4 regions of the Rhizobium sp. BR 250 genome follow, and region 1 is predicted to be linked to each of the others. Evidence: predicted binding sites of a transcription regulator. Region 1 holds the regulator's gene; each other region holds the start of a gene.
The links. Region 1 encodes LexA, which represses DNA repair genes until DNA is damaged. Its sites were predicted from a motif close to TGTTCNNNNTGTGTTCNG; they were not measured.
Positions count from the first base shown of each region.

Region 1 (2,203 bases):
ACGAAAGTATCCGCAAGCGCGATCTGGCGCTCCTTGCGTTCCGCAGCCTGCCGGCAATCCTTTTGCCGATCCTGATCATCCTCGGCCTGCGTTTCGGCTTTGCAACGCCAACGGAAGTCGCCGTTCTTTCTGTCGTCTATTCGCTCGTGCTCAGCATCTTCTTTTATCGCGATCTGACGTGGAAGCGTTTCTGCGACAATTTCGTCGAGGCAGGCTCGGCAACCGGCGTCGTCATGCTGGTCATCATGGGAAGTGCCGCGGTGGGCTGGGTCCTCACCTTCGATCAGGCACCCCAGCATTTCGCCACCTGGGTGGCAGAGAATATTTCGAACCCGATCCTGATCATTCTCATGATGAACATCCTGATGCTGATCATCGGCATGCCGCTCGATCTGCCGCCTTCGATCCTGCTGCTCGGACCGATCTTCGTGCCACTGGCCGATATGATAGGGCTCGACCGGGTACAGCTCGGCATGATGATGGTGATCAATCTGGGTATCGGGCTCTACACTCCGCCCATCGGCACCACGCTGTTCATCTCGTCCTCCATTGCCAGAGCACCGCTCGGCGCGACGACGAAGGAATTGTGGCCGTTCTTCACCATGGCGATGCTGCTTCTCATCGCGGTCAGCTTCATTCCTGCGCTCACGATCTACTGAAATTCAGCCCGCAGCAAAACGCTAAGGGAAACCATCGGCCGATTCTCCCCGGCCGGTGGTTTTGGCGTTCGAGACACCTCGCTTAAGTAATCAAATCCGCTTTGTTCACGGTTTCGACGATCAAATCACCATCTGCGATACACCCTTCACGAAATTTTAGGGGATTGCGGAACACATATGGAACATATAGTGTTCGTTCTGTATTTGTTTCGCGACTTCAACGACGATTCTCAAGGGTGTTTTCCTCATGCTCACGCGCAAACAGCAGGAATTGCTTCTCTTCATTCATGAAAGAATGAAAGAGTCCGGCGTGCCGCCCTCCTTCGATGAAATGAAGGACGCACTCGATCTTGCCTCCAAATCCGGCATCCACCGGCTGATCACCGCACTCGAGGAGCGCGGATTTATTCGCCGGCTACCTAACAGGGCGCGAGCGCTGGAAGTGATCAAATTGCCGGAGGCCTACACGCCGGGTGCGAGGCCGCAACGCGGCTTTTCGCCAAGCGTCATCGAAGGCAGCCTCGGCAAGCCGAAGACGCCGGAACCTGCCCCCGCCCCCAAGGCGCCTGCCAACGATCTCGGCGGTGCGGTCACCGTGCCGGTCATGGGCCGCATTGCCGCCGGTGTGCCGATTTCCGCGATCCAGAACAACACCCATGATGTGGCCGTGCCGGTCGACATGCTGGGTTCGGGCGAACATTACGCTCTGGAAGTCAAAGGCGACTCGATGATCGAGGCCGGCATTTTTGATGGCGACACCGTCATCATCCGCAACGGCAACACTGCCAATCCGGGCGATATCGTCGTGGCGCTGGTGGATGATGAAGAAGCGACGTTGAAGCGTTTCCGCCGCAAGGGTGCCTCCATTGCGCTTGAAGCGGCCAACCCCGCTTATGAAACCCGCATTTTCGGGCCGGACCGGGTGAAGATCCAGGGCAAGCTGGTGGGACTGATCCGCCGTTACCATTGAATGGGTGATATCGAGCCCGTCCCTTTCGCGATGGCGAGAGGACGGTCTCTTGTGATGCATGGCCGCCGGTCCGAGGAACGGCGCGTTTACCGCGTTCATGAGGGGACGCACCATCCGTCGGATCGACATGCCGTTTCCTGCGAAGAGCAATTCCAGCTTTCACGCTTGATGTTTCGGTTGCGCTGCAGGCGCAACGGCAAAATGACGCTGGCTGCAATCGCGGAAAAGGCGCATTTCCCTTCTTCGCGAGCCATGGGCAGCCAATCGCCTCGCACCTTTTCGGTCGTCTCCAGGTGGTGATGTGTGTGGAATTCTTTCCCCTGCCCGGCCGCCATTCATCAATCCGGCTTATGGAAGCCATGGATTATTTGCAATATTCCGGACCGCATTGCCGGTATAGAAATGCGCGTCATATCGGGGAGACATGCCATGTACGATCTTTATATCGCCAACAAGAACTATTCCTCATGGTCGCTGCGGCCCTGGATATTGATGCGCACGCTCGGCATCGCCTTTGATGAAAAACTCGTTCCCTTTGGCGAAGACGTCTCATTTTCCAGCTTTTCGCCGACCG
Region 1 covers NZ_JARWKW010000001.1:421,623-423,825, forward strand. The annotation lists gene QD336_RS02110 (TRAP transporter large permease subunit) at 1-659, shown strand, start outside; gene lexA (transcriptional repressor LexA) at 907-1,629, shown strand; gene QD336_RS02120 (hypothetical protein) at 1,725-1,964, opposite strand; gene QD336_RS02125 (glutathione S-transferase family protein) at 2,059-2,203, shown strand, end outside.

Region 2 (2,203 bases), on a different contig from region 1:
GTTTCAGTGTCATGCCGGTTTCGCGATTGGCGAGAATCTGGTCGATGATGAAATTCGCCTGTTCGGTCTCGTCCTTCACTGTCACGAGTTTCGGACGCTCGAGCGATTGCCGTTCGGTCCAGAGGTTCTTGGTAAAGCGTTCGCGCGCCAGATCGATCACGCCATTGGCGGCGGCTAGGATCGGCTGCGTGGAGCGATAGTTGCGATCCAGCGTGATGATATCGGCCGCCGGGCTGAAGCATGCCGGAAAATCGAGGATGTTGCGCACGGTCGCGGCCCGGAAGGAATAGATCGATTGTGCATCGTCGCCCACCACGGTCAGCCCGCGCCCGCCGGGTTTCAACGCCATCAGCACCGAGGCCTGCAGCCGGTTGGTATCCTGATATTCGTCGACCATGACATGGTCGAAGCGGTTACCGATGTCGTCCGCCAGAATGGGGTCGCTCACCATCTGCGCCCAGTAGAGCAGGAGATCGTCGTAATCGAGCACATTCTGGACCTGCTTGGCCTCGACATAGGCTGCAAACAGTTCCTTAAGTTCACTCTCCCAGTTGGCGACCCAGGGATAATGCTGGCGGAGAATGTCTTTTAGCGGCGTCTGGGAGTTCACCACGCGCGAATAGATGGCAAGACACGTTCCCTTCGTTGGAAAGCGGCTCTCGGTCTTGGAAAAACCCAGCTCGTGCCGAACAAGGTTCATCAGGTCGGCGCTGTCTTCGCGGTCATGGATGGTGAAATCGATATTGAGTCCGATCTGCTCGGCATAGATGCGCAACAGGCGTGCGCCGATGCCGTGAAACGTACCGGACCATGCCAGCGCATCGGTCATGATCGCCGAATTCGCCCCGATAACGTGTTTGCAGATACGTTCGACCCGCCGCGACATTTCCGTTGCGGCACGCCTCGAAAACGTCATCAGCAGGATGCGGCGGGGGTCGGCGCCATTCACGATCAGATGCGCAACACGGTGGGCGAGCGTATTGGTCTTGCCCGAACCGGCCCCGGCGATGATCAGCAGCGGCCCGGCCGTGTGTCCTTCTGCCAGCCCAACGCCATGCTCCACGGCCTTGCGTTGCTGTTCGTTGAGCTTTTCCAGATAGGCAACCGCCATGCCAGCAATCCTTAGATAACCTGCCTGTCCCCACGGGTGAGAACCTTGTTCAGAGATGGCAGTCGTCGGAATCTCCGGCCATTGTCTGCCCTGTTGTCGCAATGATTAGCAAAGACTCAAACAGCAATCCAGAACAAATGCTGAACGCATTGTTCCGGTGGTTTGAAGGCAGTCGGTCGTGAAATTTATCGGCCCAAAAGGTCGCTCGTCCCCTGCCGCGCAGGCGAAATCCCCAAATCGCGCCACGTGAGAAGGCGGGCGGCCGTGGATGGGTCGCCCGATATGGCCGTTGTGGGGTGACCGTTACAGGAAACTGCTTTCGAATAGCTCACCTGAATAGGCCGCATGGGTAACGCCCGCTTCAAGATCGGCCTTGGTCAACTCGTCGACAAAAACGCCGTTCTGCATCACCAGCACGCGGTCGCACATATGGGCGATGACCGCGAGGTCGTGGCTGACGAGAACGAAGGTGAGATCGCGTTCTTCGCGCTGGTCGGCAAGCAGGTTCAGGATTTCCGCCTGGATGGAGACGTCGAGCGCGGATGTCGGCTCGTCGAGCAGCAGGATCGGCGGTTCGAGGATCAATGCGCGGGCGATTGCCACGCGCTGGCGCTGGCCGCCGGAAAGTTCATGCGGGAAGCGCTCGGCGAAATGTGCGGGCAGGCCGACCTGTTGCAAGGCCGCGGGAACCTTCGACCAGCCGTCGCCAAGCCCCATCGCGCGGATCGGTTCGGCGAGCGCCCGGCCGATGCGGTGGCGTGGATGCAGAGAACCGTAGGGATCCTGAAACACCATCTGCGCCAGTTTCAGTTCATCGCGGCTGCGGGTCTTGCCGACCGGTTTGCCGTCAAAGCTGATCGAACCGGTCCAGCCGCCCTCCAGCCCGGCCAGCGACCGCAGCAAGGTCGACTTGCCGCAGCCGCTCTCGCCGACGATGCCAAGGGTTTCACCTTTGTTGACCGTGAGGCTGACGCCGCGCACGACGTGGTTGCGTTTTTCCTTGGCGCCGTAAACGACGTCGAGCTTGTCTACCGTGATCATCGCATCACCTCCGCATCGATGGCCTGACGATCCAGCACCTTGAGACGCCGC
Region 2 covers NZ_JARWKW010000008.1:226,026-228,228, reverse strand. The annotation lists gene QD336_RS15105 (ATP-dependent helicase) at 1-1,111, opposite strand, end outside; gene QD336_RS15100 (ABC transporter ATP-binding protein) at 1,415-2,152, opposite strand; gene QD336_RS15095 (ABC transporter ATP-binding protein) at 2,149-2,203, opposite strand, start outside.
Region 2: QD336_RS15105 (ATP-dependent helicase) is a predicted target of LexA. The motif match lies at 1,241-1,258, and genes of this name have one in related genera.

Region 3 (2,203 bases), 110 kb from region 1:
CATCATGGCGCTCACGCTCTCTTTCCTGGCAACGATCTTCCCGGCCTGGCGGGCTTCCAAGCTCGATCCGGTGCAGGCCCTGCGTTACGAATAAGGACCGCTTCGCAATATGGCAAAAAAAACAGTGCTGCGGCTTACCGGTGTCGAGAGAACCTATGGTCAGGGCGAGACATCGCTTTCCATTCTGCGCAAGGCCGATTTTGAATTGAAGAGTGGTGAGATGGTGGCGCTGGTCGCCCCTTCGGGCACCGGCAAATCGACGTTGCTACATCTGGCTGGGCTTCTCGAACATCCTGATGCCGGCGAGGTCTTCATCAACGGCGCGCCCTGCAACGGCCTGCCGGATGAAGCGCGTACCGCGATCCGTCGCAGCGATATCGGTTTCGTTTATCAGTTCCATCATCTCCTGCCGGAATTTTCGGCAGTGGAAAATGTGATGATGCCGCAGCTCATCGCCGGTCTCACGCAGGCGGAAGCCCGCAAGCGTGCCAGCGCGCTGCTCGACTATATGCGGGTCGGTCATCGCGGCGAACATCGCCCGGCCGAACTCTCCGGCGGCGAACAGCAGCGCGTCGCCATCGCCCGCGCCGTCGCCAATGCGCCGCTCCTGCTGCTGGCCGACGAGCCGACCGGCAATCTCGATCCGGAAACCGCGCATTATGTTTTCGATGCGCTGGAGGCGCTGGTGCGCCAGTCCGGCCTCGCGGCGCTGATCGCCACCCACAATCACGAACTCGCTGCCCGCATGGACCGACGCGTCACACTTGCCGACGGCAAGATAGTCGATTTCTGACGTCGATTGCACGAGACCGGTCCTCGTGCATCCCGTGCGTCCGCAGCATTTGAGACGATCACTTCCGTCATGGAAGGAACGGTTCTGGAAGGGGTCATGTCGAGCGGGCGAGTCGGCCCGTCAGCACCCTGCAAGGGATGCCTGTTCTCCACATCTGAATTTTTTCCGAACCCGGAGGTGTTTTTGCCTCCGGATTTTTTCGCTTTGGAGTCAGGGGCTTGTTGCACCTCATCGGGGAACCGGAGGCGATTCTGCTGCATTAGCAAGAGGAATATCAGCAGAACCCTGTTGACAATCGAACAAAATGAGAACAAAATTGGAACATAACGAGTAAGGAGAGACCAATGACTGATTTCATCCGTGACGTTGCCGCTTTCGCCTCCATCGCTGTCTTCGTTGCCAGCTTTTCGGTGATCCTCACCGCCCTGTGAAGAAGACACCGGCGCAGAAGCCTGTATGGATACCGCAAAATGGTGGACATTAAGCGCCGGAAATCGGAAAATCGCCCCCTCGATTCAGAATGACAGGAAGACGATATGGGCGATACGGTTGTGCGTGGAGAGACCTCTGGCGAAACGCTGAAGACCCCCGGTTTTGTCCATCTTCGGGTTCATTCCGCATACTCCCTGCTTGAGGGGGCGTTGCCCCTCAAGAAAATCATGACCAAGGCCGTTGGCGACGGCCAGCCGGCCATTGCCATTACCGACACCAACAATCTTTTCGTCGCGCTGGAATTTTCCGAAAAGGCGCGGGATGAAGGTCTGCAGCCCATCATTGGCTGCCAGCTGTCCATCGACATGCAGGATGCGGCGGAGGATCGCCGCAATCACAATAGTCACCTCCAGAAACTTCCCGCCATCGTTCTCCTTGCCGCCAATGCGGAAGGGTATGAGCGGCTGGTGGATCTCGTCAGCCGCGCCTATCTGGACGGTGAGGGCAGCAGCCATTCCGTGCACATTACCCGCGCATGGCTGGAGGAAGCTTCCAATGCCGGCCTCATTGCGCTGACCGGCGCTTCCGGCGGCCCTGTCGATATGGCGCTGAAGGAAGGCCACGCCGCGCAGGCGAAGGAGCGGCTGCTGGCACTTAAGTCACTCTTCGGTGACAGGCTTTATATCGAATTGCAGCGCCAGTCCGGTTACGATCGCTCCCATGAGCGGCGCCTGATTGGCCTTGCTTATGAGCACGACATTCCCCTTGTTGCCACCAACGAGGCGTTTTTCCCGTCCAAGGCCGATTACGAGGCACATGATGCGCTGATGGCGGTGGCGCACAACGCCATCGTGTCCGATGACAGCCGGTTCCGCCTGACACCCGATCACTACCTCAAGAGCCGTGCGGAGATGACGGCGCTGTTTGCCGATCTTCCCGAAGCGCTGGAGAATACCGTCGAGATTGCGCTGCGCTGCT
Region 3 covers NZ_JARWKW010000001.1:531,255-533,457, reverse strand. The annotation lists gene QD336_RS02650 (lipoprotein-releasing ABC transporter permease subunit) at 1-94, shown strand, start outside; gene QD336_RS02645 (ABC transporter ATP-binding protein) at 110-793, shown strand; gene dnaE (DNA polymerase III subunit alpha) at 1,330-2,203, shown strand, end outside.
Region 3: dnaE (DNA polymerase III subunit alpha) is a predicted target of LexA. The motif match lies at 1,100-1,117, and genes of this name have one in related genera.

Region 4 (2,203 bases), on a different contig from region 1:
GCCGGCATTCAACTCGCTGCGCAGCATGCTTTCGACCGCGAGATATTTCTCGCCGGCAAAAGAGAAGGGGCGGGCATAGGCATTGGCCTCGCCATCCGCGCGGTCGATCTTGGCGATGGTCATGCCCGCCGCGTTCAGGGCTTCGCCGTGGAAACCGTAGACGACAGGGTCGAGGCTCACCAGCTTTTCGCCTTCCACGCCGAGAACCTTGCCATCGGCGGATATGATGGCGGATTGTTCGGAGCTGCCGGCCGCGATGCCTTTGGTAAGTATCTGGCCGAAAACGTCCTCCTTGACGCGGAAAAGAACGATGCCCTTGAACGCGCCGAATTTGACGACCGGAACGCCGAAATAAATACCGGCCTCCTTTGTCGCAGCATCGATCCGCAACCCGGAGAAGCTGGTCTGCGCCACATCGTTGACCGCCTTTTCCGCATTCGCCGCGCCGCGCGCAAAGGCTGCGCCAAGGCCGCTTTCCGTCCAGACGCCGGACGTTACGGTTTCTCCGAAAGCCGGTCCTTTCAGATAGGAATAATAGACCGCCCCGGCGGGATCGATGAAGAGGACGTCGCTGAACGGCGTTCCCTTGAGATAACTGGCTATATCCGTCTGGGTCTTTTCATGGGTGGAATAATAAAAGCCGCTTGGGCTTTCCGGCTTGATCAGCTTTTCCCTGTCGCCAAAGGGGTTCTCCTTGACGAAGACGCGCTGCAACTCTGCCTTCGCGTCACCGGAATTTTTCTGCACGGTCGCCCAGCCGCTGCGCATGGAAACGACAGCCATCTGCAGGGCTTCGATCTTGGCAATGGAATCCGCCTGCGTCTTCAACTGTTCAAGACGCTCCTGAAGCATGTCACCGCGGAAGACGAGAATGCTCTCCATGGATTTCGACGCCTGTTCTTCCAGAACGCCGCTGCTGCTCTGATAACCGAGAAGCGTGAGAGCCCCGGTCGAGATCGCCATCAGCGCCAGGAAAATGACGAGAACCTTGGTGGATATGGAATGAAAACGGTTCAGCATGGCCGATACAGCCCCCAATGCCGGATCAGTTCCTACGCCATGCATGGATGGCGCCATCGGACGGCTGATATGGCGAAACTATTGTGCTGCGGATCATCATGTCCGCAGCTCCCCTTTTTTGATTTTGTGGAGAACAATGCGGTACGCGGTTTAAGCAGAGGTAAATGCTGCACTGCAAATTTGATGAATGTTGTCGTTTTGTTCACTTATCGCTGGCAGGGTCGCGGGCGGAAAGATAAGGTAGCTCATGCAAAAGACGATTCGAATCATCGGCATCGACCCCGGGCTGCGGCGCACCGGCTGGGGTGTCATCGACACCCTCGGCAACAGCCTCAGGTTTGTCGCTTCCGGCACGGTGACGTCGGATGGCGATATGGACCTCGCCTCCCGGCTCTGCCAGCTGCATGACGGGCTGGCGGATATCGTGCATAGCCATCAGCCCGACGAAGCGGCCGTGGAACAGACCTTCGTGAACAAGGATGCTGTCGCCACGCTGAAACTTGGCCAGGCGCGCGGCATTGCCATGCTGGTTCCGGCACGCGCCGGATTGCCGGTCTTCGAATATGCGCCGAATGCGGTCAAGAAGGCCGTCATCGGCGTCGGGCACGGCGAAAAGCAGCAGATTCACATGATGCTGAAAATCCTGATGCCGAAGGCCGAATTCAAGGGTAACGATGCGGCGGACGCGCTCGCCATCGCCATCTGCCACGCCCATAATCGCGGCGGTGACAGGATGCGGCGGCTCTTGGCGGCCGGTTGAATATAAGTCTCATTGAGCGGGCGGCATCATGATCGGAAAACTAAAGGGCAGCATCGAAGAAATCGGCACGGATTACGTGCTGGTGGATGTGCATGGCGTCTGTTACGTCGCCTATTGTTCGGCGCGCACCCTGTCGAAAATCGGTTCCGTTGGGGAAGCGGTGGTGCTGTTCATCGAAACCTATGTGCGTGAGGACCAACTGAAGCTCTTCGGCTTTCTCTCGGCACTGGAGCGGGAATGGTTCAACCTGCTGCAAAGTGTGCAGGGGGTTGGCTCGAAAGTGGCACTGGCCGTCCTGTCCACGCTTTCTCCTTCGGAACTCGCCAATGCCATCGCGCTTCAGGACAAGGTGATGATTTCGCGTGCGCCCGGCGTCGGCCCCAAGGTGGCGGTGCGCCTCGTGACCGAGCTTCGCAACAAGGC
Region 4 covers NZ_JARWKW010000006.1:336,951-339,153, reverse strand. The annotation lists gene QD336_RS12630 (methyl-accepting chemotaxis protein) at 1-1,020, opposite strand, end outside; gene ruvC (crossover junction endodeoxyribonuclease RuvC) at 1,268-1,780, shown strand; gene ruvA (Holliday junction branch migration protein RuvA) at 1,809-2,203, shown strand, end outside.
Region 4: ruvC (crossover junction endodeoxyribonuclease RuvC) is a predicted target of LexA. The motif match lies at 1,209-1,226, and genes of this name have one in related genera.